3 regions of the Mycolicibacterium monacense genome follow, and region 2 is predicted to be linked to each of the others. Evidence: predicted binding sites of a transcription regulator. Region 2 holds the regulator's gene; each other region holds the start of a gene.

Region 1 (9,717 bases), 810 kb from region 2:
CGGCCTGCAGATCGAGTACGTGTACGAATCCGAGCCGATGGGCACCGGCGGTGCGATCGCCAACGTCGCCGAGAAGCTGCGCCACGACACCGCGATGGTGTTCAACGGCGATGTGCTGTCGGGCTGTGACCTGCGCGCGCTGCTGGACAGCCACGTGAGCAAGGACGCCGACGTCACCCTGCACCTGGTGCGGGTGGGCGACCCCCGGGCCTTCGGTTGCGTGCCGACCGACGCCGACGGTGTGGTCACCGCGTTCCTGGAGAAGACGCAGGATCCGCCGACGGACCAGATCAACGCCGGCTGCTATGTGTTCAAGCGTTCCGTCATCGACCGCATTCCGCGCGACCGCGCCGTCTCGGTCGAACGGGAGGTGTTCCCCGGTCTGCTGTCGGACGGCCTGCGGGTCTGCGGGTACGTCGACGCGACGTACTGGCGGGACATGGGCACCCCCGAGGACTTCGTGCGCGGTTCGGCCGACCTGGTTCGCGGGATCGCACCGTCGCCGGCGTTGGAGGGACACCGCGGCGAAAACCTCGTCCACGACGGTGCGGCCGTCGGACCCGGCGCGCTGCTGATCGGCGGCACCGTGGTGGGTCGGGGCGCCGAGGTGGGTGCGGGCGCGCGGCTCGACGGCGCGGTGATCTTCGACGGTGTGCGCGTCGGCGCCGGCGCGGTGATCGAGCGGTCCATCATCGGGTTCGGCGCGCGGATCGGTCCGCGGGCCCTGATCCGCGACGCGGTCATCGGCGACGGCGCCGACATCGGCGCGCGCTGTGAGTTGTTGCGTGGGGCGCGGGTGTGGCCGGGAGTGAAGATCCCCGACGGCGGCATCCGCTACTCGACCGACGTCTGACCGCGACGTCGCGCCTCGGCGGCCAGCTGCGCCAACCCGAAGTCCGTGTCCGGGGGCAGCGCGTCGAGCGGCCACCACCGCAGATCCAGCGACTCGTCCGAGCGCGCGATCTGCGCCCCCTCCGGTGCGCGCACGAGGAACTGCAGATCGAGGTGACGTGTCGGTACGCCCAGCGAGCAGGTCACCGGATGAACGTGCACGGTCGCGAGCCGGGGGTCGATGACCAGCCCGTCGATGCCGGATTCCTCGGCGGCCTCACGCAGCGCGGCGGCGACGATGTCCGGGTCGTCGGGTTCACAGTGTCCGCCCAACTGCAGCCAGCGGCCGAACCGTGGGTGCAGCGTCAGCACCGCGTGGGTGCCGGCATGGTCGAGCACCAGCGCCGAGGCGGTGACGTGGCCGGGCACACAGGCGCGCAGGCATCCGTCGGGTCGTGCGGCGAGGAATGCGATCACGGCGTGACGCAACGAATCCTGCGCCGGGTCGGGGGCGACCCAGTCGGTCAGGATGTCGACCGCCGATGCGTGCAGGCTCACCGGCGCACCAGGAGCCCTTCTGGCAGAACAGGATCGCGGGGGCCCTGCGGCTCGGCGGGGTGGCCGACCGCGACGGCGCCCAACGGTTCCCACTCGGCGGGCAGGTCCAGTTCCGCGCGCACCGCATCCGCGGCGAAGATCGTCGAGCCGACCCAGCAGCTGCCGACCTCGCGCACCGCCAGCGCGACGAGGAACGCCTGGACGGCGGCGCCCACCGCCACGGTGAACATGGTGTGCTCGGCCGCGGTGCGGGTGTCGTCCGGATAGTCGTGCGCGCCGTCGGGCACCAGGAACGGGATGACGAGTTCCGGTGCGTCGTAGAGGATCTGGCCACGCGCCAGCCGGCGTTCGACGGCGTCCGCCGAAAGCCCGTCGGCGAGTAGATCGTCGCGCCAGCGGTCCTTCATCCGGTCGAGCAGACGGATGCGGGTGGCGTGGTCGCCCACCCAGACGAAGCGGACGGGCCGCGTGTGGTGCGGCGCGGGAGCCGTGAGCGCCTCGGCGACGGCGGCCTCGATCATCTCGGGAGCCACGGGGTCGGCACTGAACCGGCGTATCGAACGCCGGAGCAGCTGAGCCTCGGCGCGGCCCTGCGCCATGGCCTCCTCGGTGCCCAGCCAGAACAGGTCGTCCTCGCCGGGGCGCAGCAGATCATGCGCCGTTGATCCGTTGTCCGCCAACGTCAATCCGCGCACCACGGCCACCGGTATGCCGGTGAGCTTGCCCTTGACCAGGTCCGCGGCGGCGGCGATCTCGTCGGCGACGGCCACCTCGGTGACCAGCAGTTCGTTGCCGTGCGCGTCACGCGCGCCGGCGTATCCGTGCAGGACGGCCAGGCCGGCGGCGCCGATCGCCGCATCGATCTGACCGTTGCGCCACGCGCGTCCCATGGTGTCGGTGATGACGATTCCCACCGTGACACCGAGTCGTTCGGCGAGGCCGGTCCGCAGGTGTGCGGCGCTTCCGTCGGGGTCGACCGGCAGCAGGGCGAGTTCGGTCGTGTCGACGTTGGAACCGTCGACTCCGGCGGCCGCCTGGATGAGCCCGATGGCGTTCTCGGTGATCAGCGTGCGTCCCTTGCGGGCGAGGACGCGCACGGCTTCGTCGTCGACGAGTTTGCGGCGCAACGCATCCCGCTCCTCAGGGTCCTCCGGTGCGGCGACGATGCGGCCCTCGCACTTGGACACCACCTTGCTGGTGACCACCACGACGTCGCCGTCGCGCAGCCAGGGTGCGGCGGCTGCCAGTGCGGCGGCCAGGTCGTCACCGGGCCGGAACTCCGGCAACCCCGGCACCGGCAGGATCTCCACCGCCGCGGCCGAGCCGTGGTCGGTCGGCGCGGCGGAGCCGCCGTGTGCGGTCACAGCGTCACCCCGGCCAGGCGCACACCGGCGCGGACCATCTCGGCGGTGGTCGCCGGATCGGTCATCAACAGCGGCACCGCCTCGACCTGCACGCCGTCGATCTGCGCGCTGTCACCCTCGTGCACCAGCCATCCGTCCAGGATGCCGGTGCCCGACCGGGCGCCGTAGTGACGGCCGACCGCTTCGGAGGTCGATGCGACGCCGATCACGGACAGACACTCATCAGCCATGCCGCGCAACGGTTTTCCGGCGATGATCGGCGAGTAGCCGATGATCTTGGCCGATGTGGACCGCAGGGCGCCGCGAATGCCGGGGATGGCCAGGATCGAGCCGATGCTGACCACCGGGTTGGACGGCGCCAGCAGTACGACGTCGGCGTCGGCGATGGCGTCGGTGACGCCGGGTGCGGTGGTGGCCTTGTCGGCGCCGACGAACGCGAAGCTGTGGGTGGGCACCTTCGCCCGGTACCGCACCCACCACTCCTGGAAGTGGATGGCGCGGCGTTCGTCGGTGTCGGGGTCGGTGATCACCACGTGGGTCTCGCTGCGGTCGTCGCTGGCGGGCAGCAGACGGGCACCGGGGTTCCATCGGTCGCACAACGCCTCGGTCACCTGGGACAGCGGATAGCCGGCGCGCAGCATCTGGCTGCGGACGAGATGGGTGGCCAGGTCGCGGTCACCGAGTCCGAACCAGTCCGGCTGGACGCCGTAGGCGGCGAGTTCCTCCTTGGCGTGCCACGTTTCGTCGCGGTGACCCCATCCGCGGTCGGGGTCGATGCCACCGCCCAGGGTGTACATGCACGTGTCGAGGTCCGGGCAGATCCGCACACCGAACATCCACGTGTCGTCACCGACGTTGACCACCGCGGTCAACTCGTGGGCGTCGGGGTCCCGGGCGTCGTCGCGGGCGAACTGGCCGAGACCGAGCAGGTGCTGCACCCCGAGCAGAAAGCGTGCCCCACCGACGCCGCCGACCAGAACCGTGACCTTCACATCGAACGAGACTAGGCGCTCGCCAACCGTGGGGTCGCACCGCTCCCGCGGCCGCCGGGGATGCCGTACGTCACGGGCGGGACACGCCGTGATTTCCGACGCGCCGCGGAAGTGTCACGAGGTGGTATGAATTCCTGTTCCAGCGCTTGACCGCAGCCTTCCGCCCGTGTGTAATCACACCAGTGTCATTTCCCGGTTTGGCCAGCCGATTTCGGTGTCGCAGACCGAGATTCGATCACTTGTTCGAATTGGGCCGGCCCTTCAGTCCTGAGTGGGGCCACGTGGATCTACGACACCGAGTGAGGAGGGGCGGGAAATGTCTTTTGAGCAAAGCGAATTCGATCGCGTAGTCCGGTTCGACAACCGGCTACTCGGCTCCGTCGGCGGGGCGCCACACACCGACACCGGAGCCGCACCGATGGGGGCCATGAGTCGGCCTCAGCTGAGTCTGGTTCCGGAACGCGTCGACGCCGAACCCGAGGACGCCGACGATCTGTGGCAGGAGCGCGCCCTGTGCGCTCAGACCGATCCCGAGGCGTTCTTCCCCGAGAAGGGTGGTTCGACTCGCGAGGCGAAGCGGATCTGCATGGGCTGCGAGGTCAAGGACGAGTGCCTCGACTACGCGCTGGCCCACGACGAGCGCTTCGGAATCTGGGGCGGGCTCTCCGAGCGCGAGCGCCGTCGCCTCAAGCGCGGCATCATCTGATCCCAACCGGACCCCTCTGTGGGGGCCGCCTCAGTCGTCGTCGATCGTCGGGTCGATGACCGAGGGTTCGACCCCCAGATATGTGGCCACCTGAGCCACGAGCACCTCATGCAACAGTTCGGCGAGTTCGTCGGAGTCCTTGGCCCGGCGCTCGATCGGCTTCCTGAACAACACGATTCGCGCCCGCGTGGAGTTACCGCGGACATCGACGCCGGCCGGTATCAGCCTAGCCAGCGCCACCGGCCCGTCGGCCACCACTTCCGGCGGCCACTGCACACTCTCGGGATCCTTCGGCGCCATGCGCGGGATCTCGTCCACCGCGACGTCCAGTCCGGACACCCTGTCCTGCCACCGCCGCTCGATCGGCTCGTAGGCCTCCAGCACCGCCATGTCGAACCGCTCGGCGCGGCTGCGCCACCCGGGCACCGTCGGCGGGAGGAGCGGGCCGCGCATCTCGCGACCGCGGCGTGATCTCCAGCGGTTGCGCTCGGCCACGGTCACCGATCGTAACGGTTGGCTATCGGCGGGTCCGCCGCTGCGCGTGTCCGGCACCACGCGGCGTTTGTCCCGCGATAGCCTTCCGTTCGTGAATGTTCCCCGTCGCTGCTGCAGGCCCGGGTGCCCCCACTATGCGGTGGCGACGCTGACGTTCGTCTACTCCGACTCCACCGCTGTCGTCGGCCCGCTGGCCACCGTGTCCGAACCGCACTCGTGGGACCTGTGCGTCGGCCACGCCGGCCGGATCACCGCACCGCGCGGATGGGAACTGGTCCGCCACGCCGGACCGCTGCCCTCACACACCGACGACGACGACCTCGTCGCCCTGGCCGATGCGGTCCGGGAAGGCCGCGATTCGACCGGGCCGACCGCAGGCGCGGTCGTCCCCGGATTCTCCGATCCCACGAGCGGGGCCCAGAGCGGAGCGTTGCTGGCGCCGCCGGTGCGGCGGCCCGAGCCGACCGGCCGCAGGCGCGGGCACCTGCGCGTGCTGCCCGACCCCGCCGAGTAGGGCGTCATAGCCACGCGAACGATCCCTCCGGTGCGGATAGGCTGACGGAAAGTCCCCGACTCCAAGGAGTTGTATGTCTCGGCCGGCTGCGGCGGTGCATCGCGTCATCAAGGCGTATGACGTTCGTGGCCTGGTAGGTGAGGAACTCGACGAGGGGTTCGTCGCCGACGTCGGCGCGGCGTTCGCACGGCTGGTCGCCGACGGCGCGACCCAGATCGTGATCGGCCACGACATGCGGTCGAGTTCACCCGCGCTGTCGGAGGCATTCGCCGAGGGCGCGATGGCCCAGGGCCTCGACGTGGTGCGGATCGGGTTGGCCTCCACCGATCAGCTGTACTTCGCCTCGGGGTTGCTGGACTGCCCCGGCGCGATGTTCACCGCCAGCCACAACCCGGCCGCCTACAACGGCATCAAGCTGTGCCGCGCCGGGGCCAAACCGGTCGGCCGGGACACCGGGCTGGCGCAGATCGCCGAGCAGGTCATCGACGGCGTCCCCGCCCACGACGGACCGCGCGGCAGCGCGTCGGACCGCGACGTGCTGACCGACTACGGCGCGTTCCTGCGGTCGCTGGTGGAGATCCCCGGGCGGCGTCCCCTGCGCGTCGCCGTCGACGCGGGCAACGGGATGGCGGGCCACACGACGCCGGCGGTCCTCGGCCCCATCGAGGCGATCACCCTGCTGCCGCTGTTCTTCGAACTCGACGGCACCTTCCCCAACCACGAGGCCAACCCGCTGGATCCGGCCAACCTGATCGATCTGCAGGCGCACGTCGTCGCCGTCGGCGCCGATATCGGTCTGGCCTTCGACGGTGACGCCGACCGTTGCTTCGTCGTCGACGAGAAGGGCCAGGCGGTGTCGCCGTCGGCGGTCACCGCGCTGGTGGCCGCGCGCGAACTCGGCCGCGAGATCGGTGCGACGGTGATCCACAACCTGATCACCTCGCGGGCGGTTCCCGAACTCGTCGCCGAACGCGGCGGAACGGCGGTCCGCTCACGCGTCGGGCACTCCTACATCAAGGCGCTGATGGCCGAGACGGGCGCGATCTTCGGCGGCGAACACTCGGCGCACTACTACTTCCGGGACTTCTGGGGTGCGGACTCGGGCATGCTGGCCGCCCTGCACGTGCTGGCCGCGCTCAGCGAACAGGACCGCCCGCTGTCGGATTTCATGGCCGACTACCAGCGCTACGAGGCGTCGGGCGAGATCAACTTCACCGTCGCCGACGCGCCCGCCTGTGTGGAGGCGGTGCTCAAGTCGTTCGGTACCCGCATCCACTCCATCGACCACCTCGACGGGGTGACCGTCGACCTCGGCGGCGGTCAGTGGTTCAACCTGCGCACCTCCAACACCGAACCGTTGCTGCGCCTCAACGTCGAAGCGCGGACCGCCGAGGAGGTCGACGAGGTGGTCGGGCAGGTCTCCGAGACCGTGCGGGCCCAGAACGCCGAACCGGGCAGGACATCGACGTGACCGGATCATCGGCTGCCGTGGTGGACCTCGACGACGGAGAGGCCCTGCTGGCCGCCGACCGCGACGGTCTGCTGAGGGCGGCCGCGATGGCCGGTGCGCAGGTGCGCGCCACGGCGGCCGCGCTCGACGAGGGTCTGCTCGAGTCGTTGCGCTCGGGTCAGCTGCCGCGCACGGTGATCTGGGTGGCGGGCCGCGGCACCGCCGAAACCGCCGGTGCAGTCCTGGCCGCCGCGTTCGGCGCCGTCGTTGCCGCCCCGATCGTCACGGTGGCCGAGGCGCCGCCCTGGATCGGCGCGCTCGACGTCATCGTGCTGGCCGGCGACGATCCGGCCGACCCCGCGCTGGTGGCGGCGGCCGCGACCGGTGTGCGCCGGGGTGCCCGCGTCGTGGTGGTGGCCCCCTACGAGGGACCGCTGCGGGACGCGACGGCCGGGCGCGCGGTCGCGCTCGCACCGCGCCTGTGGGTGCCCGACGACTTCGGTCTGTCGCGCTATCTCGCGGCGGGCCTGGCCGTCCTGCAGGTCGTGGCTCCGGGTCTGCGGGTGGATCTCGGCGAACTCGCCGACGAACTCGACGCCGAGGCGCTGCGCAACAGCGCGGCACGGGAACTGGTCACGAACCCCGCCAAGGCGCTGGCCGAACGCATGTCGGGCCGCGACGTCGTCCTCGCCGGTGACAACGCGACCACGCTTGCGCTGGCTCGGCACGGCGCCGCGGTGCTGCTGCGGGTGGCGCAGGAGACGGTGGCCGCGGTCGGCCTCGGCGACGTGCTGGTGGCGCTGCGCAGCGGGTTCGGCGCCGCCGGGTCCGGCCATGGCGGAGCCTCGCTGTTTCATGACGAGGAACTCGACGGGCCACTGCCACGGCGCGCGCGGACGTTCGTCCTCACCACCGAGGCGGAGCGTCCGACCGTGACGGCGCGGGTCAGCGGATACGACGACCTCGACCTGGTCAACGCCGAAGATGTACCCGACGGACCGGAGCCAGGAGGGGCTGCGGCCGGCGGCAGGGGGATGGAACAGCAATTGGCGAAATTGGCGGTGCGGTTGGAGATGACCGCGGTCTATCTGCGACTGGTTCGAGGTTGATCGAGTGCATCTGCTGAGGGGAGCAGTGCGGACCTACGCCTGGGGTTCGCGGACGGCGATTGCCGATTTCACCGGAAGGCCAAGTCCCACACCACATCCGGAGGCCGAACTCTGGTTCGGTGCGCATCCCGGTGATCCGGCGTATCTGCAGGGCGAAGCCGGTGAGGTCTCGTTGCTCGAGGCGCTGCGCGCCGACCCCGCAGGCCAGTTGGGTGCCGCGGTCGTGGACCGGTTCGGCGAGACGCTGCCGTTTCTGGTGAAGGTGCTCGCGGCCGACGAGCCGTTGTCGCTGCAGGCCCATCCGAGTGCGCAGCAGGCCGCCGAGGGCTACGACCGCGAGGAGCGCCTCGGCATCCCGGTGTCGGCGCCGATGCGCAACTACCGCGACCGCAGCCACAAACCCGAGTTGCTGGTCGCGCTCGACCGGTTCGAGGCGCTGGCCGGGTTCCGTCCGGTCGCGCGCACCGTCGACCTGATGCGCGCGCTCGGGGTGCCCGAACTGGACCCGTTCGTCAACCTCCTGCACGGACAGTCCGAACCCGACGGTCTGCGCGCGTTGTTCACCACGTGGATCACCGCACCCCAGCCGGATCTCGACGTGCTGGTGCCCGCCGTGCTCGACGGTGCGATCGATTACATCCGCGCCGGGCAGACCGAATTCGAGGCCGAGGTCAAGACGGTGCTGGAACTCGGCGAACGCTATCCGGGGGACGCCGGCGTGCTGGCGGCAATGCTGCTCAATCGCATCACGCTGAGTCCGGGGGAGGGGATCTACCTGCCCGCCGGGAATCTGCACGCCTATCTGCACGGTGTGGGTGTGGAGGTGATGGCCAACTCCGACAACGTCTTACGCGGGGGGTTGACGCCCAAGCACGTCGACGTCCCCGAACTCCTGCGGGTGCTCGACTTCACGCCGACCCCCGACCTCGTGCTGCGTCCCGAAACCGCCAGGGAAGGAATCGAGTTCGAGTACAGGACCCCGGCGCCGGAGTTCGCGGTGTCGGTGCTGCGACTCGACGGTGACAACGTCGGCCACGAACTGGACGCGCCGTCGCCCCACGACGGACCGCAGGTGCTGGTCTGCACCGAGGGCTGCGCGGAGGTCCGCGCGAAAGGCGGCGACGTGCTGACACTGCCGCGAGGTGCGGCGGGCTGGGTGACCGCCGACGACGGACCGATTCAGTTGCTCGCCGCAGTGCCGACGACGGTCTTCCGCGTCACCGTCGGGATCTAGCGAGCCGTCTCACCGGCTCCCGACGAGTTCGCGGTCGTGCCCACGGCGGTGGGCGGCCCGTTTCTCCGCCAGCCACAACCGCATGTTGTGGCCGATGGTGCGGCCCACCAACCGCGGCGAGGGAACCATGTAGAGGCTGTCGAGCAGGCTGAACCGTCGCAGGAACCACTCCGCGAGCACCGGGTCGGTTTCCGCGGCGCCGAGGAACTGGTCGAACAGGCTGCCCACAGGGGCGTACCACTTCGGCATCGGGCCGCTCGCGCGATGCAGTGTCAGATCGCCGATCGCGTTCATCTGCCACACCGGGAACGTGGTCCTGGCCGTCGCCTTGCTCAGTGTGCGCGCAAGATCCGCCCGGGGCCGCTGCAACGCCCGGCGCAGGTGATCCGCCTGCAGCGAGGTCATCGTCATCCCTTGACCGAAGGTCGGGTTGAAGCTCACGACCGCGTCGCCGAAGGGCACGA
Region 2 (9,717 bases):
CACCACCAAGATGGGCCGGGATCTCGCCGAGATGATGCGGATACTCGCCGATCTGCCCGAACCGACGGCGTCATCGGCGTTCGCCAGGACATTGCGCGCAGTGGTCGACTGGCGCGGTCAGGTGGTCACCATGCTCGACCGGTGTTATCTCACCGAATCCGTTCCGGTGCAGCTGGTTTGGGGCACCCACGATTCGGTGATCCCGGTCAGCCATGCCCGGCTGGCGCACGCGGCGATGCCCGGATCCCGGCTGGAGGTCTTCGAGGGGGCCGGACACTTCCCCTTCCACGACGATCCGGACCGGTTCGTCGAAATCGTGGAGCGCTTCATCGATTCGACCGAGCCGGCCAACCACGACCAGGAACTCCTGCGCCAGTTGTTGCGGACCGGCCTGAGCGAATCGGCGATCAGCGGGTCCGTCGACACCCGCGTCGCGGTCCTCGACGCGATGGGCAGCGACGAACGCAGCGCGACCTGACCGCCCCGTCACCGCCGAACACGTAGCATCGGCGCATGGCCATCGATGTCCAGGTCTTGCGTGTCTTCACCGATCCCGACGGCAACCACGGCAACCCGCTCGGCGTCGTCGACGCGGCCGCCGTCGATCCCGGCGACCGGCAGCGCATCGCCCGTGAACTCGGCTACAGCGAAACGATTTTCGTCGACATCCCGCAGGCCGGTGCGACGACCGCCCACATCAGGATCTTCACCCCTGCCACCGAACTTCCGTTCGCCGGGCATCCCACGGTCGGCGCGGCGTGGTGGCTGCGGGAGAACGGGCTGCCGGTGCACACCCTGCAGGTTCCGGCCGGCATCGTGCAGGTCGGCTACGAGGGCGACCTCACCGTGGTCAGGGCGCGCTCCGACTGGGCGCCGGAGTTCGCGATCCACGATCTGTCCTCCACCGAGGTCCTGGCCGCCGCCGATCCGGGCGACTATTCCGACGACGCCCACCACTACCTGTGGACGTGGACCGACCGCGATGCCGGGCACATCCGCGCGCGCATGTTCGCCCCGGATCTCGGAGTGCCGGAGGATGAGGCGACCGGCGCTGCGGCCGTGCGCATCACCGACTACCTGAGCCGCGATCTGACGATCGTGCAGGGCAAGGGTTCGGTGATCCACACCGTGTGGAGTCCCGACGGGTGGGTCAGCATCGCCGGGCGGGTCGTCGCCGACGCCGGGCGCCGCGTGGACTGACCTCTCTCAGCCCGACCGCGTGACGTCCTGGTGTGCGCGCAGGGCTTCGATCTCGCGCTCGAAATCTGCTGCGGATTCAAAGGATCGGTACACCGAGGCGAAGCGCAGATAGGCGACCTCGTCGAGATCGCGCAGCGGCCCGAGGATGGCGAGGCCCACCTCGTGGCTGGGAACCTCCGGTGAACCGGTCGCCCGGACCGCATCCTCGACCTGCTGGGCGAGCAGATTGAGTGCGTCGTCGTCGACCTGGCGCCCCTGGCACGCCCGGCGCACACCCTTGATGACCTTCTCGCGGCTGAACGGTTCCGTCACACCGCTGCGCTTGACCACCGCGAGCACCGCGGTCTCAACGGTGGTGAACCGCCGGCCGCACTCCGGACAGGACCGGCGGCGCCGGATCGCCTGACCTTCATCGGTCTCACGGGAGTCGACGACGCGCGAATCAGGATGACGGCAGAACGGACAGTGCATCACCGCTCCTTCGCCAGACCACCGGGTTCGTCCTTCGAACCTCTCCGAGCCTACTCGGGTGCCATCGCCACCGCCGACGGCGCGGGCCCAGGGCCACCCCGTATCCGGCGCGCAGAGCAGCGACGGTGCCCCGCACCACGATTCACTGTCCACGACGCACGTCAGCCGACAGGGGCGATCAGCGTCTGCCCGGCGTCGATGGCCGCCGAATCCAGCTGGTTGAGCTCGCGGATCCGTTCGACCACCGCACCGACCGGGGCGTCGGGGGCGACCCGCTGCGCGACCTGATGCAGGCTCTCCCCCATCTGCACCTGCACCACGGCCAGGTCAGCGGGTACGGGCGCCTGCTGGCCCGCGACGCCGCCCAGGTTCGCGACCAGCCCCAGCCACACCGTGATGCCGGCGGCCACCAGTGCGAGCAGCACCGTCGTCGCGGGCGTGATGGGACGGCGCCGGTGCGAGGCACGTGAGACCAGCACACCGTTGCCCCGGTGGCGCAGCGCCGCCCCGGCGGGCCGACCTGCCCGCGGCCGCCGGGCGTCGACCGGGCGGCGCACCCCGCGCGCGGCCGGATGCTGCTGGGTCTGCCTCACTTCGAGGATCGTCATGTGCGTGCCCCTTCCCTGGTGGGTGTTCGCCTGTGTGTTCGAATGTAGTCGATCAGGTGTTCGATGGATAGAACGTGTGATCGAACTGTTGCCGACGATAAGCGAGGGGTCCGACAAGTCCGTCCGACCACGACACGCGTCGAACACATGTTTGATCATCGGGCGTCGGGCGACTAGATTCAGGCCCATGAGCGACGACAGCAGCGAGACCCGGACCGGCGGGCGCCGCGGCGCAGACGCCGGCCTGACCGAACGACAACGCACCATCCTCGAGGTCATCCGCGCCTCGGTGACCAGCCGCGGCTACCCCCCGAGCATCCGGGAGATCGGCGACGCCGTCGGCCTGACGTCGACGTCCTCGGTGGCGCATCAGCTGCGCACACTCGAACGCAAGGGCTATCTGCGGCGTGACCCCAACCGGCCCCGCGCCGTCGACGTACGCCTGTCCGACGAGCCGGCGACGCCGGTGGTCACCACGGACGTCGCGGGCAGCGACGCGCTACCCGAACCGACGTTCGTACCGGTGCTCGGCCGGATCGCCGCCGGAGGGCCGATCCTGGCGGAGGAAGCGGTCGAGGACGTGTTCCCGCTACCGCGCGAACTCGTCGGCGAGGGGTCGCTGTTCCTGCTCAAGGTGGTGGGCGACTCGATGGTCGACGCCGCGATCTGCGACGGCGACTGGGTCGTCGTCCGGCAACAGGCCGTCGCCGACAACGGCGACATCGTCGCGGCCATGATCGACGGCGAGGCCACCGTGAAAACCTTCAAACGCAGCCGCGGTCAGGTGTGGCTGATGCCGCACAACCCCGCGTTCGAGCCCATCCCCGGTAACGACGCGGCGGTGCTGGGCAAGGTCGTCACGGTCATCCGCAAGATCTGACGCCGGCTCAGTCGCCGCGGACGAACCCGTTGGTGCGGGCGAACTCCTCACTGGCAAAGTAGATCTCCGCGACCGCGTCGTCGTAGCCACGGCTGCCCGGCACCCAGTACAGGCCCGTCCTGGTATCCGCCTTCACCGGGTAACCGGTCGGCGCCACACCCGAAGCGTCCACGGCCAACTGGATCGCGGTGCGGCCGGGCGTCGGCTCGTCGATGTCGATGGCCGCATGCCTGCCGCTCGGCGCATCGTCGACGAAGGGAGCCACCACGAACGCCCCGGGCACCGACGATGCCTCGTCCGTGGGTTCCTCGTCAGCCGGTTCTATGTCCGCCGGTTTTTCGTCAGCCGTTCCTACGTCGGCCGGTTCGATGTCCGCCGGCTCCGGCGCGGTCGACCCCCCGAGCGTGGGCGCGGGCAGGGAGGGCTCCTCCAACGCGGACTGCGCACGCTCCTCGTCGCTGATCGGCGCCTCGATACGCGTCGGCGCGGTGTCGATCGAGTCGGGATCGTCCTGCCCTCCGAAGAGGTCGGGCGCGGATGGCCGGTCGGGCGCGGATGGCCGGTCGGCCGCAACGGCCTCGTCCGCGGAGTCGGCACGGGGGTCCCACGGGTTCGCCGTTGTCGCCGGCGCACCGTAGCCACCGAGATACCGCCCGTGCTCGTCGGCGCCCTCGCCGTCGTCCGACGGGCCACCGTCGGACGGCCGGTATCGCGCGGCGTCGGCGAAGATGTCCTCGTCGTCGCGGAAGTGGTGGTCCCGGTCGTCGCGTCGGCGCCTCCACAGCGCCGCCCCCACGATCAGACCGACCACGAGCAGCACCGGGATGAGCGCGAGCAGCCACCACCAGTTCCACCGCCAGCTCAACCACTCACCGTCGTCCTCGGCGGCCGAGGACTGCGGCTCCGCCGGTGCGTTCGGCACGTCCTCGCCCGGCACCTCCAATCCGGCGAGCCGTGCGGCGAGATTCGCCGGCTCGGTGCTGAACCTGCCCGTCGACCGGTCGTAGGACAGCACCCCTTCGCTGAACCGCTGGGTGACGACGTCGCCGTTCTCGGTCTGATCGGCCATGGGCGCGCCCAGCGGGCCCTTCGCGCCGTCGAGCTTCGACCACCCCGCGTTCATCGCGCCCCGCACGATCACGGCGCCGTAGTCGGGGGTCCAGAAGATGACCGGCTCGTCCTTGGCGGCGAACGTGCTGATGCGGCTGTTCGACCCGAGCCCGCCGTCGGCTTCGCTGCTGGTCGGGAAGCCCAGATCGCCTTCCGGCCCGCCCACGCTCTCGTACTTCTCGAGGACCTGACCGGTCACCACGTTCGCCCCGGTCTGCGGGGTGTAGAAGATCTTGCCGCCGGTGTAGTTCTGACCGACCCCGTCCTCGCCGATCTTGTACTGCGGCCCGTCCTTGGCGCCCAGCGGTCCCAGGGCGCCGCCCGCAGCGCGCCGCGCGGCCGCGATGGCCGACGTCGCGTCCTCCGGGACCTGCAGGTCCTTCAATTGGTCGGCGAGTTCGGGCGGAACCGTGGTGAACGTCTTGTCCTTGCGGTTCCACGACAGCTGCCCGCCGGTGAACTTCTGGGAGGCCACGTCACCGCGGTACACCTCGTCCTCGGCCGGTACACCGAGCACGCCGGCCGACCCGCCGAGCCGGTCCCACGCGGCGTTGATCGCACCGCGCACGACGCGCGCACCGGTGGCCGGCGTCCAGAAGATGACCGGCTTGTCCGCGGCCGAGAAGGTGGCGTTGCGGCTGTCCGGCCCGACCCGGCCGGGACCCTCGTCGATGGTCGGAAAGCCCAGGTCGCTGTCGGCCGGTCCGCCGAGGGATTCGTACTTCTCGAGGACTGCGCCCTGCATCCAGTGCGCACCGGTCGCCGGGGTGAAGAACATCTTGCCCGCCGCGAAGTTCTGGCCGAATCCGTCGCCGACGGGGTAGACACCGCCTTCGCGCATGCCGAGCGGACCGGTGGGACCACCGCTGCCGTCGTAGGCCGCAGTGATCGCGTCGTTGGCCTCGGTAGCCGGATCCGCCGTCGCGAGAGGTGCGAAGAACAGTCCCGCCGCCGCCACCGCCAGACCGACCGTCACGCGCGTCAGCGCCGTGTGCAGCAGGGTTCGCCGCCCGCTCATCGAACCTCCCGTATTCGGCGCGAAAGTGTCACGAAAGTATCGCGCCAGCCAATCTTGTGACAGCCGACGTCCTTTTCGCGGACACGACAGGCAATTTTCGGCAAGATACTTGCAAATCGGGCCCATGTGAACGCGTATTCCGACCATAGGGGCCCGAAACCGTGCGATCGGGTGCTGCCGACCGCGCGGCGGCCCGCTGCGCTGCGGTGTGAGATCGCGCGGTCCTAGACTTCCCGCCATGCCCGCCCGCCCGACCAGCCTCACCCATTGGGGCGGTTTCTCCGCCGAGGTTTCGTCCGGTGACATCGCGGCCGTCACACCTCTGCCCGGCGACGACGATCCCTCTCCCCTGCTGGGCAATCTGCCCGGTTCGGTGCGGCACCGTTCGCGCATCGCGGGTCCGGCCATCCGGCGCGGCTGGCTCGACGACGGGCCGGGCCCCAGCCGGCGACGCGGCGCGGACGAATTCGTCGCCGTGTCGTGGGAGGAGCTCACCGACCTTCTCGCGACCGAACTGCGCCGTGTGGTCGACACCCACGGCAACGAGGCCATCTACGGCGGTTCGTACGGATGGGCCAGCGCAGGCCGGTTCCACCACGCCCAGAGCCAGGTGCACCGCTTCCTGAAAATGCTTGGCGGATACACCTATTCGCGTCACTCCTACAGCCTCGGCGCGACGGGCGTGATCATGCCACGCGTCGTCGGCACCCACGACGATCTGTTCAAACGCTCCACCGACTGGGACGTCATCGCCGCGCGCACCGATCTGCTGGTGTGCTTCGGCGGGTTGGCGATGAAGAACACCGGCACCAATCACGGTGGAACGACGGCACATCCGGCCCGCGACGCACTGCGCCGGTTCCGCGGCCGCGGCGGCCGGATCGTGTCGTTCTCACCGCTGCGCGACGACGTCGACGGTGAGTGTGAATGGTACGCACCGGTGCCGGGCACCGATGTCGCGATCATGTTGGGCTTGGCCTATGTGCTGGCCACCGAACGACTGGCCGACCGCGGGTTCCTCGAGACTCACTGCGTCGGCTACGACCGTTTCGAGCGGTACCTGCTCGGCGCCGACGACGGTGTCGCGAAGAGCCCGCAGTGGGCGGCGGCGATCTGCGGTCTGCCCGCCGACGAGATCACCGCGCTGGCCCGGCGGATGGCGGCGCAGCGCACCATCGTCACCGTCAGCTGGTCGCTGCAGCGGGTCCGGCACGGTGAGCAAGCCCCGTGGTTGGGTTTGACGCTGGCCGCGATGCTGGGTCAGATCGGCCTTCCCGGAGGGGGTTTCGGGCACGGCTACGGATCGATGAACGAACCGGGGTTGCCGCCGTTGCGTTGTGGTCTGCCGCGGCTGCCGCAGGGCATCAACCCGGTGAGCACGTTCATCCCGGTCGCCGCGGTCAGCGATATGCTGCTGCACCCCGGTGAGACGTTCGACTACAACGGGATGCGGTTGACCTACCCCGACATCCGTTGCGTGTACTGGGCCGGCGGCAACCCGTTCCACCACCACCAGAACATCCCCCGGCTGCGGCGGGCGCTGGCCCGCGTGGACACCGTCGTCGTGCACGATCCGTACTGGACCGCGATGGCCAAACACGCCGACATCGTGGTGCCCTCCACCACGGCGTTCGAACGCGAGGACTACTCGGGTTCGAAGAACGATCCCGTGCTGATGGCGATGCCGAAACTGGTCGAACCGTATGCCGACAGCCGCGACGACTACACGACGTTCGCCGCGCTGGCCGATCGGCTCGGATTCGGCGAACAGTTCACCGAAGGGCGCACCGCCCGGCAGTGGCTCGCCCACCTCTACGAGAAGTGGTCGGCGGAGCTGGATTTCGCGGTGCCGACCTTCGAGCAGTTCTGGCGCGACGGCAGCCTCCGCCTGCCCACCGAACGGGGCCTGACGCTGCTGGGCGACTTCCGCGCCGACCCCGTCGCGCACCGGCTCGGCACCCCGAGTGGCCGCATCGAGATCTTCTCCGAGGACATCGCGGGTTTCGGCTATGCCGATTGCGCGGGACATCCCACCTGGTTCGAGCCCACCGAGTGGCTCGGCGGCGAACGTGCCGCGACGTATCCGCTACACCTCGTCGCCAACCAGCCGGCGACCCGGCTGCACGGCCAGCTCGACGGCGGTTCCACCAGTCAGTCCGCGAAAGTCGTTGGCCGCGAAGCCATCAGGATGCATCCCGATGACGCCGCCGCCCGCGGTGTGGCAGACGGCGACGTGGTGCGGGTGTTCAACGACCGCGGCGCCTGCCTCGCCGGTGCGGTGATCGATGACCGCCTGCGGCGCAGTGTCGTACAGCTGCCGACGGGCGCCTGGTTCGATCCGGCCGATCCGGCCGACTACGACGCGATGTGCGTGCACGGCAATCCCAACGTGCTGACCGACGACGTCGGCACCTCGTCGCTGGCTCGTGGCAGCACCGGGGCCCATGTGCTGGTGCAGGTCGAGAAATTCTCCGGCCCGATCCCGCCGGTGCGGGCGCACGAACCGCCGGTGATCCGGCAGCGCTGACAGAGAAACACCGCCCCGGTGTGGGGCGGTGTTCCTGTGTCGGCTCTGACCTGTTCCCGGTTTCCCGGACACCGATTCTGAGGCGATGATCGTCTTGGAGAGGAGTCCGTATGCCTGCTGCTCATCCCGAGGAGTTCCGCCGCCGTGCGGTGGAATTGGCCCGGTTGCGGGAGAAGCCGATCGCCCAGATCGCCAAGGACCTCGGTATCAGTGAGTCCTGTCTGCGTCGCTGGATGGACCAGGCCGATGTCGATGAGGGTCATAAGGAGGGCCTGAGCCGCGATGAGCGCGCCGAACTCGTCCGGCTACGCCGCGAGAAGCGGGTGTTAGAGATGGAAGTGGAAATCCTCAAGCGGGCCAGCGCCAACTTCGCCCGGGAAAACATCCTCCCAAAATAGGGTTCCGGCTGGTCTGTGAGCTGGCTGCGCAGGGTTTCCCTGTCGCGGTGACCTGCCGGATCCTGAAGATATCGACCTCAGGCTTTTACGAGTGGCGATCCCGGCCGGCCTCGACGCGCGACCGCGCGGATGCCGAGTTGGCCAACACGATCGCCGCGATCCATACCGATTCGCGCCAGACCTACGGGGTGCGCCGAATCCGTGCCGAACTACGCTACGGCTACGGCCTGGCAATCAGCCACAAGCGGGTGTGGCGATGCATGACACTGGTGGGTGTGCAGGGCGTGCACCGCAGACGGTGGCGCCGGCATAAGCCCTCGCCGGCATCGTGGCCGGACCTGGTGAACCGCCAGTTCCGGGCCGAGGCGCCCGATCGGTTGTGGGTCACCGACATCACCCAGCACCGCAGCGCCGAGGGCTGGGTCTACGCCGCGGTCGTCCTCGATGTCTACTCTCGCCGGGTGGTGGGCTGGTCGATCGCAGATCACCTGCGCACCGAACTGGTCGCCGACGCCCTCGACATGGCCCGGCTGCGCCGCAAACCCGTCGGCACGGTGGTCCATTCGGATCGCGGAACCCAATACACCAGTTGGCTTTTCGGCCACCGTCTGAGAGAGGCCGGATTGCTGGGCTCGATGGGTAAAGTGGCCTCAGCATTCGACAACGCCATGATCGAATCGTTCTTCGGATCGATGCAGATCGAGCTCCTTGACCGCCGAACCTGGACTGCTCGCGCCGAACTCGCAACAGCGATCTTCGAGTACATCGAAGCGTTCTACAACCCCGTGCGCCGCCACAGCGCCCTGGACTACCGCAGCCCCATCGACTACGAAAGACTTCACACCACCAACACGGCGGCGTGAACACCCAACAGAAACCGTCCGGACAACCGGGAACAGGTCACATTACGGTGGGACACGAGAACCTCCGGACGGTATGGACCTAGACAAGCCACACCCCACCCGGAGGTTCTCCTCACATCAAGCCAACACGCCCGCTACCAACGTCCTGTCTCGGTACATCTAGCGGGCGGCCTGTGGGCGTCGGCGCGGACCGCGCGAACGCGTACCGGCGCCGCCACCCTGCGGGCGTCCCTGCCGCTCGCCGTGGCCCTGCGGCGTGGAGCGCCTACGGGGACGGTCAGAGGCGGCGCGGGGCTGCTCGACGGCCTTGGCGACGGGCGCGCGGTACGGCGCGACCTCGCCGACCAGTGCGGCCACCGACGGTGAATCGGCACCGACCTGTTGGGGGGCGACGTTGATGCCGGCGCGCCGCAGCAGCGCGGCGGTGTCCCGCCGCTCCTCGGGCAGCACGACGGTGACGACGTCACCGGCACTGCCGGCGCGCGCGGTGCGGCCCGAGCGGTGCAGATAGGCCTTGTGCTCGACCGGCGGGTCGACGTGCACCACGAGTTCGACCTCGTCGACGTGCACACCGCGCGCCGCGATGTCGGTGGCGACGAGCACCTTGGCGTCTCCCGCCGAGAACGCGGCGAGGTTGCGCTC
Region 3 (9,717 bases), 1.8 Mb from region 2:
TGCGTTCCGACGGCGCGTCGGGCGTCGAAGTCGCCGTCGTGGCGGAGGAATTCGGGCGCGGCCTGGTCGATGTGCCGTTCCTCGGCCCCGCCCTGTCCGACGACCTCGGCCGGCTACTGGGCCGCGCACCGTCGACGCCTGCCGGCGCACCCGGAGATGTCGACCTGACGGGGAGTGCGGCCGGAGTGTCCGAAGCGCCCGCCGAACTCTCCGAGCTCTCCCCGGAAGACGCGCAGCGCTGGCATGCCCTCGCGCTGGCCACCACGTCGGCCGACATCCTCGGCGCGGCCAGGGGCGCCCACGCGCTGGCCGTCGATTATGCGAAAGTCCGTGAACAGTACGGTAAGTCGATCGGGTCCTACCAGGCGATCGCGCATCTGCTCGCCGAGGGCCTCGCGCTGATCGAGGGGTCGGTGTCGATCCAGCGCCACGCCGCATGGGCGGTGGACGAACTTCCCGGCGCCGAGGCGGTGCGCGCCGGCCGGTACGCCAAGCTCTACTGCGCCCGTGCCGCACGCACCGTGTGCGAGACCGCGATCCAGGTGCACGGCGGCATCGGGAACACCTGGGAATGCCTTGCGCACGTGTACTTGCGGCGCGTTCTGACTTCGACCGAATTGTGGCCGGTACGTCTGGAGGACATCGATCTTGGATTTTCGTGATTCACCCGAAGAGGCAGCCTTCCGGGACAGGTTGAGGAACTGGCTGACCGACAACGCCAAGGCCTTCGCGGCCTCCGGTGACGACTACTGGGCGCGGCAGGGGGAGTGGCATCAGGCGCTGTACTCCGCCGGGTTCTTCGGCACCTCGTGGCCGCGCGAGTTCGGCGGGCAGGACCTCCCGCCGGTCTACGACGTCATCGTCGACGAGGAGCTCGCACGCGCCGGCGCCCCGCCGCGGCCCAGCCTGGGTTACCTCGTCGTCGGCCTGGGACACCACGGCAGCAAGGAACTGCAGCAGCGGTTCCTGCCGGGGATGATCAACGGCACCGAGCGTTGGTGCCAGGGCTTCAGCGAACCGGGCGCGGGCTCGGACCTGGCGTCCTTGACCACCACCGCCACGCGCGACGGTGACAACTACCTCATCCACGGCCACAAGATCTGGACGAGCTACTCCGACATCGCCGACTGGTGTCTGGTGCTCGCCCGCACGGACAAGGAAGTGCCGCGGCACAAGGGCATCTCGGCGTTCATCGTCGACATGCACCAGCCGGGGATCGAACAGCGACCGCTGAAGATGATCAACGGCGTGACAACCGAATTCGGACAGGTGGCATTCGACGGCGCCGTGGTGCCCGCCGACCAGATGATCGGCGCGCCGGGGGAGGGTTGGGCGCTGGCGATGACGGTCGTCAGCCACGAACGCGAACCGTCGACGCTGGGCTATTCGGCCAGGTACGGAAAGCTGGTGCGGCAGATGGCCGCCCGGGTCGACGGCCGGCCGCCGGAGGATCTGGTGTGGGCGGCGGTCGAGGCCGAGATGCTGCGGCTGCACGTCCGCCGCCGGCTGTCCGAGCAGCTCGACGGCATCACCCACGGCCCGCAGGGCTCGCTGGACAAGCTGCTGATGACGTGGACCGAACAGTCGGTGGGCCACGCCGCGCTCTCGGTCAGCGGAACCAAGGATCCGGACCTGTTGAGCGCCTACCTCTACAGTCGCGCGCAAAGCGTGATGGGTGGGACGTCGCAGATCCAGAAGAACATCATCGCGTCACGAATCCTGGGACTGGGAGTGCGATGAGCGCCCGCGCGAAGAGCAGAGGAGCCTGACATGTACGACATGCCTGACGAAATCCAAGTGACCGCGGACGGTCCGCTGCGGATCATCACGCTCAACCGGCCCGATGCGCTCAACGCGGTCAACGACTCGTTGCACTGTGGCCTGGCGCAACTGTGGCCGCGCCTCAACGAGGATCTCGACGCGCGGGCGGCGGTGATCACCGGTGCGGGACGGGCGTTTTCGGCCGGCGGTGACTTCGCCTACCTCGACGAGCTGGGTAAGGACGGGAGGCTGCGGGCCAAGACCATCCTGCACGGTCGCGAGATCGTGCTCGGCATGACCCGCACCCGGATTCCGGTGGTGGCCGCGGTGAACGGGCCCGCCGTCGGATTGGGTTGCAGCCTGGTCGCCTTGAGCGACATCGTCTACATGGCGCCGACGGCGTACTTCGCCGATCCGCACGTGCAGGTGGGCCTGGTGGCCGCCGACGGCGGTCCGCTGACGTGGCCGCTGCACATCAGCCTGCTGCTGGCCAAGGAGTTCGCCATGACGGGAACCCGCATCCCGGCGCAGCGCGCCGCCGAGTTGGGCCTGGCCAACCACATCGTCGAGGATCCGCTCGCCGAGGCCATCGCCTGCGCGGAGAAGATGATGCAGATGCCGCGCCAGGCGCTCGAGTCGACGAAGCGGCTGCTCAACATCCACCTCGAGCGGGCCGTGCTGGCAAGCCTCGACTACGCCAACACCGCAGAAGAGCAGTCGTTCCAGACGGAGGACTTCCGCACGATCGTCGGAAAGCTCAACGCCAAGAACAACTGACGCGCCGCGGATTTCGCAGCAGTTGCGCACCCGCGCCGAGTCTCGAAACCTCTTTCGTCACAGTGGTTTCCACAGTCACAGCGCCGGCCGTTTTGTCGGTGGTTCGAACTAGTGTTCGAAGTATGGATGGGGCAGCAGTCGTCGCGGCATTCGCCGAATTCGAAGCCGCCCGCGCCGCACTCGCCGCGCTGCCGGTGGACTCGCTGAGCGCCGCTCAAACCCTGGAAGTCATCGAACTGCGCGAACGTGGCCACCGCCGCGATCTGGCGATCGACCACGCGTTGACCGCCCGCCTGGTCGATCAGGCCAACCCCCGGGATTGGGGTGCCACATCGTTGAAGAAACTGCTCACCAGCAGCCTGCGCATCTCCGACAAAACCGCCGGCGAGCGGCTCACCGACGCGCGCCAGTTGGGGCCGCGCTACACCTTGACCGGGGAGCGGGTGCAGACCGAGTTGGCCCACACCGCGGATGCGGTCGCCCGCGGCGACATCGGCACCGCCCATGTGCGGATCATTCAGGAGTTCGTCAAGAAACTGCCGGCATGGGTGTCCTGGGAGCGCCGCGACCGCTACGAACGCGACCTGGTCGGTCACGCCAGCGCACTGCGGCCCGAGGACTTCCGCAAGGTCGCCGACACCCTGCTGGGGTTCATCGATCAGGACGGCGCCGAACCTGACCACCAGACCCAGCAACGCCGCCGTGAGTTCACCGTCGGGCGCCAGCAGGCCGACGGGATGAGCCGGGTCTCGGGCTGGCTCACCCCCGAAGCCCGCGCGCACTGGGACGTCATCGCCGCCAAATACGCCGCCCCCGGCACCAACCTGCCCCACGATGACGCCCACACCGGCCGCGACGACCGCACCACCGGCCAGCGCAACCACGACGCCCTCACCCGAGCAATGCGGGACCATGTGCAGTCGGGGTCCCTTGGTCACATCGCCGGCGTTCCCGCCAGCATCGTCGCGACGATGACGCTCAGCGAGCTTGAACGTGCCGCCGGGTGGGCCCACACCGGCGGCGGCAACAAGATCCCCATCCGGGATCTGATCCGCATGGCCGCCCACTCGCGGCACTACCTGGCGGTGTTCGATGACCACACCGAAGAAATCTTGTATTTCGGCCGCGCCCGCCGCACGGCGTCGACCGCCCAACGCCTCGCGCTGTTCGCTCGCGACAGAGGCTGCACCCACCCCGGCTGCACCGTGCCGTTCTACTGGACCGAAGCCCACCACACCGACGACTACTCCCAGGGTGGGCGCACCGACATCGACGACCTCACCCTGGCGTGTCAACCCGCCAACCTGCTCATCGAGAAAACCGGATGGACCACCCACCGGCCCGGTAACGGCCGCACCCAATGGACCCCACCCAAGGAACAGGACACCGGCCAACCCCGCATCAACAACCACTTCCACCCCCACCGCTACCTGACCGACAAGGCAGACGACGACGAACCCGACTAGCGCACAACCTCTTCGGAGCGTTGGATCGTTCCGGTGATCCCGCTGGCGTCCTGGGCCGCCAGTAATACGGCCGCGCGCCCCATGGCCTCCGGGGGCTCGACCATCTCCGGTGGGATCTCCATGCCCGCGCCGCCGGCCTGCCAGCCCTCGGTGAGCACGACGCGCGAGGGGCTCAGGCAGTTCACCGCGATGTTGTCGGCCCGCAGGTCGGCCGCCAGCCCGAGGTAGAGCCGTTCGGCGGCGGCCTTGGACACCCAGTACGCGTTCGAACCCTGGTCGGTCATGGTCACGCCGGTGGTCGTCACCGCGATCAGGGATCCGCCGCCACGCGCGCGCACGTGGGGGATGACTGCCTTCGTCACGAGGAACACGCCGGTGAGGTTGACGTTCAGGCACAGCTGCCAACGCTTCAGCGGCGTCGACTCGATCGGGCCGAGCCACAGCACCCCGGCGTTCGCGACCAGGATGTCGATTCCGCCGAATTCCGAAATAGTCTGGGCCACTGCGGTTTCCACCGACGATTCATCGGTGACGTCGCACGACACCGGTAGCGCACGGCCGCCGGACGCGGTGATGGACTCGGCCACCGTATGGATGGTCCCCGGTAACTTGCCCGGCTGCTCGGACCGGGCGGCGACTGCCACGGCGGCGCCTTCTGCGGCGAGGGCTTTCGCCACCGTCGCGCCGATGCCACGGCTGGCGCCGGCGACGAAGGCGACCTTCCCGGCGAGACTCACTTGGGCGGGAACCGAAGCGCTCCGTCGAGGCGGATGATCTCACCGTTGAGGTAGTCGTTCTCGATGATGCTCTGCGCCAGTTGCGCGTACTCCGTCGAGCGGCCCATCCGCTTGGGGAACGGCACCTGCGGACCCCAGTACTGCTCCAGCTGGTCGGCCGCCTTGCCGTAGGCGGGCGTGTTGATCGTCCCCGGCGCGATCGTGCAGACCCGGATGCCCAACGGTGACAGGTCACGCGCCGCCACCAGCGTCATCCCGAGCACCCCGCCCTTGGCCGCCGAGTACGGGAGCTGGCCGATCTGTCCCTCGTACCCGGCGATCGACGCGGTGTTGACGATGACGCCGCGGCCGCCCTCTTCCAGTGGCTCGGACTTCGCGATCGCCGCGGCCGTCAGCCGCATCACGTTGAACACCGCCGTCAGGTAGAACTCGATCGTCTTCTTGAATCCGTCGAGGTCAAGGGGTGAACCGTCCTTGCCGATCAGCCGGCCGCCGCTGGCGGGGCCGCCGTGGGTGTCCACCGAGATCCGCAGCGGGCCCATCGATTCGGCCTCTGCGATCGCGGCGTTCACCGACTCCTCGGAGGTTGCGTCGGTGCGCACGTACCGCACACCGAGTTCCTTCTCGAGCGCCGCACCCTTCTCGTCGGCCAGGTCGGCGACGACCACTTTCGCGCCGGCGCCCTGCAGTCGGCGCACCGTCGCCTCACCCAGTCCACCTGCGCCCCCGACGACGATCGCTGAGCTACCGGCAATCTGCATGCGCTTCTCCTTCTTGCAACGATGACTCTCGTCCTGAGAGAATACTATTCTCATCCGACGCCGAAACGGAGTCAACTCATGCCAGAAGCCGTCATCGTCTCTGCGCTGCGCACGCCCATCGGGACCGCCATGAAGGGCACGCTCCGCGATACCGACGCCTACCGGTTGGCCGAGCACGTCGTCGCAGCCGCAGCCGAAGACCTGCCCACCGGCCAGATCGACGACGTCGTCCTCGGCGAGGGGCTCTACGGCGGGGGAGTGATCGCCCGCCACGCCGCGATCACCGCCGGCCTGATCTCCGTGCCGGGCCTGTCGAACAACCGGCACTGCGCTGCGGGCCAGGCCGCGGTGCAGAGCGCCGCGGCGAGCATCCGCGCGGGCATGGACCAGCTGGTGATCGCAGGCGGGGTCAACTCGGCGTCCACCACACCGCGCTTCACCCGCCGTGCCAGCAGCGCGAAAGACGCCGCGATGCTCGACTGGTTCCCGCCCACGCACCCCGACCGTGCGGATGCCCCGAACATGGACATGTCGATCACCGTGGGCTGGAATGCCGCCGTGCGCGCCGGGGTCAGCCGCGAGGAGATGGACCAGTGGGCTCTCGACTCCCACCGCAAGGCGATCCAGGCCATCGACGAGGGCCGCTTCAAGGAGGAGATCGTCCCCATCGACACGCCCTACGGGCTCTTCGACACCGACGAACACCCCCGACGCGACACCAGCATCGAGAAGCTCGCCTCACTCAAGCCGCTGCACCCCGAGATCGAGGGTTTCTCGATCACGGCGGGCAACGCCTGCGGCGCCAACGACGGAGCCGCGGTGCTGGCGCTGGCCAGTGACCGGCTCGGGCTACCCGCACTCGGCGCGGTGAAGGCCTGGGCGTCGGTCGGCGTCGATCCGGCCTTCACCGGACTGGCGCCCGTCGAGGCCATCCCGAAAGCATTGAAGCGGGCGGGCATCTCGCTCTCCGACGTCGACCTGTTCGAGATCAACGAGGCGTTCGCGGCGATGTGCGTGGCCACCGTCAAGATGCTCGACATCGATCCGGCCAAGGTCAACGTCAGCGGCAGCGGTTGTTCGCTGGGCCACCCGGTGGCCGCGACGGGCGCCAGGATGCTGGTCACGTTGGTCCACGAGTTGCGCCGTCGCGGGGGAGGGATCGGTGTCGCGGCCATGTGCGCCGGCGGCGGTATGGGTTCCGCGACCGTGATCGAGGTGCCGGCACCCTAGGCTGGTGCACACATGGATGTAGACGAGCTGATCGCCGCCGCGCGCAACGGGTCGACCCGTGCCGCCGGCCGGCTGCTGAGCCTGGTCGAGGGCACGCGCCGCGACGAGGTGCTCGCCGCGCTCGCTCCGCACCGGGCCCGCGTCGTCGGTCTCACCGGTCCGCCGGGTGCGGGCAAGTCGACGACGGTCGCGGCGCTGGTCACCGCGTACCGGCAACGCGGACTGCGGGTGGCGGTGCTGGCCGTCGACCCGTCCTCGCCCTACAGCGGCGGCGCGCTGCTCGGCGACCGCATCCGCATGGCCGCCCACATCAACGACCCCGATGTGCTGATCCGGTCGGTGGCCACCCGCGGACATCTCGGCGGTCTGGCGGCCGCGGTCCCCGCCGCGATCCGGCTGCTGGCCGCGTTGGCGTTCGACCTGATCATCCTCGAGACCGTGGGTGTCGGTCAGTCGGAGATCGAGATCGCCGCGATCGCGGACCCCACCGTCGTCGTGCTCAACCCCGGCGCCGGTGACGCGGTGCAGGCCGCCAAGGCCGGTCTGCTCGAAGTCGCCGACATCGTCGTGGTCAACAAGGCCGACCGCGACGGCGCCGACCAGACGGTGCGCGACCTGCGCGGTGAGGTCAGCGTGCCGATCCTCAAACTTGTTGCCGCACAGGGCGAGGGGGTCCCCGAGCTGGTCGACACGATCGACGCCCACCACCGCGACGACACCGCACAGCGGCGCACCGCCCGGGCCAGGACTCAGATCCTGTCGCTGGCGCACACCCTGCTGCGCACCCATCCGGAGCTCGACCGCCTCGCCGAACTCGTCGCCGAGGGCACCCACGATCCCTACGGTGCGGCCGAGCAGTTGTTCGCGGTCCGCATCGAGTCCTGAGTCACCCCGGCAGGTCGACGATTCGCCGCATCGTCTGCAGCACTTCGTCGCGCAACGTGTCATCGTCGATGTCGACGACCAACGGATGCATGACCGCCACGCTGATGACGCCGGAGAGCATCGCGGCATGGACACGGGCCCTGGTACCCGTCTCGTTGCCCAGCATCGCGCTGTAGAGGCGTTCGATGAACCGCTGAAACGGTTCGTGCTCCGCGAGCAACCGCACGATGACGGGATCGAACTGGAGCACGCTGGCCACCCGGCGCCGGTTGATGGCCAGGTCCACCACCCGGGTGAGCAGCACCTCACGCGCACGTGACCGGTTCTCCTCGGCTTCGGCGGCCGCCAGCGCATCCTCGAGCCCCGCGAGCTCCCGCTCGGTGAGCGCGATGACGATCTCTTCCTTCGTCTTGAACTGGTGGTACACCGCGGCCTTGGTGACGCCGATGCGGTCGGCGATCATCTGCAGCGACGTGCCGCTGACCCCGTTCTCGGCGATCAGATCCAGCGCGGCGTCCAGCACCCGGATCTGCGCGGCGCTGCGTCGGACCGCCGGGCGGTCGTGTACGGGCGGCACGGAAGGCACCCGCTCAGGATAGCCGATCGGCTATTGACACGAGTAGCCGATCGGCTAGCCTGGGTAACCGTCGGGGCAACGGGTGCTCAGGGTGAGGGGTTGCGATGACGAGACGTGTTGACGGCGAAGTGATCCTGTTGTGGACCTTGCCGGCGGTGGTGCTCATCTGGGTATCGGCGTTCTTCCTGTTTCCCGGCTTCGTCCACCCGATGTCGCCGACCATGTCGGCGGAGGAGGTCGCGGCGTTCTATCGCGATGAGACGGCACGGATCCGGTACAGCATGATCCTGTTCAACTGGTTCGGCGTGGGCCTGATTCCCCTGGTGATGCTCATCGTGGTGCAGGTGCGGAGGATGGCTCACCGCACGCCGATCCTGTCCTACAGCTTGCTCGCCTGCTCCGCGGGCCCGCCCACGCTCTTCCTGGTCGCCAACATGTTCTGGTTGCTCGGCGCCTTCCGCCCGGAACGCGCCCCGGAATTGACGCAGTTGTTCAACGATCTCGCCTGGATCACCTTCACCATCCTGGTTCCGTACCTGATCGCCCAATGCCTGCTGCTGGCCCTCGCGATCTACTGGGATCACCAGGCGCAACCGGTCTTCAAACCGTGGGTGGCACACTTCAATCTCCTCGTCGCGGCCGCGCTGGCGCCTGCCGCCTTCACCGCGCTGGCCTGGACCGGGCCGTTTGCCTGGGACGGGGTGCTGTCGTTCTGGCTCAAGAACGTCGCCATCGCTTTGTGGATCGTCGTCATGGGACTCGTTGTGGCCCAGACCATCCGACGCCAGCGGACGCAAGAGCGGGTCGTCGCATGAGTCCGCCGATTGTCGAGCCGCCGCCCAGTTCCGTCATCGGCCGGTTCTTCTGGAACGTCCGCCACCACCCCAAGAAGGAGTTGTGGTTCGCGTGGTGGGTGATGGTCGTCTTCTACCAGCTGTACGGCGTGCTGTTCTTCCTCGTCACGCGGGTCCAGCCCCCGCCGAGCCCGGCGTGGGACATCCCGACGGTCGTTCAGTGGTTCGACGACCGTCATCTGGGCATTCTCGCCGGGTTCGGCGTCGTGTTCCTCATCTCAGGTATGTGCGGCCCGATGAACGCCCTGCTCGCGTACTCGATGCGGCGCATGTCGGTCAGCCCCATCTTCGGGTATTCGTACCTGGCCATGTACGCGCTCAGTGCCATCCCGGGCATGTTGGTGATGGCCATCGCGATGACCGTTGCGGCGCTGCGGCCCGACCGCGATCCCGAGTTGATCCACTGGCTCTACGATTTCGCGTTCCTGTCGTTCAGCGGGACGATGGGGGTGTTCCTGATCGGCTCGCTGGTCTGGATGGTCGCGATTCTGTTGGACAAGAACCGCGTGCTGCCCAAATGGTTCGGGTACCTCGGTCTCTGCAACGCGCTGACCGAAGTCGTCGTCGCGCCGGCGTGGATGTTCCAGCGCGGCGTCTTCGCATGGAACGGGGCGATCGCCTGGTGGATCAACATGGTCGTCTTCCTGCTCTACACCGCGGCATTCATCA

The links. Region 2 encodes LexA, which represses DNA repair genes until DNA is damaged. Its sites were predicted from a motif close to CGAACANNTGTTCG; they were not measured.
Region 1: cofD (2-phospho-L-lactate transferase) is a predicted target of LexA. The motif match lies at 3,978-3,991, and genes of this name have one in related genera.
Region 3: G6N49_RS03975 (HNH endonuclease signature motif containing protein) is a predicted target of LexA. The motif match lies at 2,643-2,656, and genes of this name have one in related genera.

Annotation. Positions count from the first base shown of each region.
Region 1 is NZ_AP022617.1:3,421,133-3,430,849, reverse strand. Features, by position in the region: gene manB (mannose-1-phosphate guanylyltransferase ManB) at 1-853, shown strand, start outside; gene G6N49_RS16470 (NUDIX hydrolase) at 835-1,389, opposite strand; gene G6N49_RS16465 (coenzyme F420-0:L-glutamate ligase) at 1,386-2,753, opposite strand; gene cofD (2-phospho-L-lactate transferase) at 2,750-3,745, opposite strand; gene G6N49_RS16455 (WhiB family transcriptional regulator) at 4,173-4,451, shown strand; gene G6N49_RS16450 (metallopeptidase family protein) at 4,482-4,904, opposite strand; gene G6N49_RS16445 (DUF3499 domain-containing protein) at 5,038-5,460, shown strand; gene G6N49_RS16440 (phosphomannomutase/phosphoglucomutase) at 5,534-6,931, shown strand; gene G6N49_RS16435 (TobH protein) at 6,928-8,019, shown strand; gene manA (mannose-6-phosphate isomerase, class I) at 8,024-9,253, shown strand; gene G6N49_RS16425 (FAD-dependent oxidoreductase) at 9,263-9,717, opposite strand, start outside.
Region 2 is NZ_AP022617.1:2,613,793-2,623,509, forward strand. Features, by position in the region: gene G6N49_RS12460 (alpha/beta fold hydrolase) at 1-478, shown strand, start outside; gene G6N49_RS12465 (PhzF family protein) at 514-1,200, shown strand; gene nrdR (transcriptional regulator NrdR) at 1,207-1,671, opposite strand; gene G6N49_RS12475 (LysM peptidoglycan-binding domain-containing protein) at 1,833-2,279, opposite strand; gene lexA (transcriptional repressor LexA) at 2,467-3,159, shown strand; gene G6N49_RS12485 (sunset domain-containing protein) at 3,167-5,287, opposite strand; gene G6N49_RS12490 (molybdopterin-dependent oxidoreductase) at 5,526-7,814, shown strand; gene G6N49_RS12495 (transposase) at 7,925-8,212, shown strand; gene G6N49_RS12500 (IS3 family transposase) at 8,221-9,075, shown strand; gene G6N49_RS12505 (DEAD/DEAH box helicase) at 9,235-9,717, opposite strand, start outside.
Region 3 is NZ_AP022617.1:809,704-819,420, forward strand. Features, by position in the region: gene G6N49_RS03960 (acyl-CoA dehydrogenase family protein) at 1-662, shown strand, start outside; gene G6N49_RS03965 (acyl-CoA dehydrogenase family protein) at 649-1,740, shown strand; gene G6N49_RS03970 (enoyl-CoA hydratase/isomerase family protein) at 1,771-2,538, shown strand; gene G6N49_RS03975 (HNH endonuclease signature motif containing protein) at 2,661-4,004, shown strand; gene G6N49_RS03980 (SDR family NAD(P)-dependent oxidoreductase) at 4,001-4,741, opposite strand; gene G6N49_RS03985 (SDR family NAD(P)-dependent oxidoreductase) at 4,738-5,502, opposite strand; gene G6N49_RS03990 (thiolase family protein) at 5,581-6,732, shown strand; gene meaB (methylmalonyl Co-A mutase-associated GTPase MeaB) at 6,745-7,617, shown strand; gene G6N49_RS04000 (TetR/AcrR family transcriptional regulator) at 7,619-8,194, opposite strand; gene G6N49_RS04005 (hypothetical protein) at 8,299-9,009, shown strand; gene G6N49_RS04010 (hypothetical protein) at 9,006-9,717, shown strand, end outside.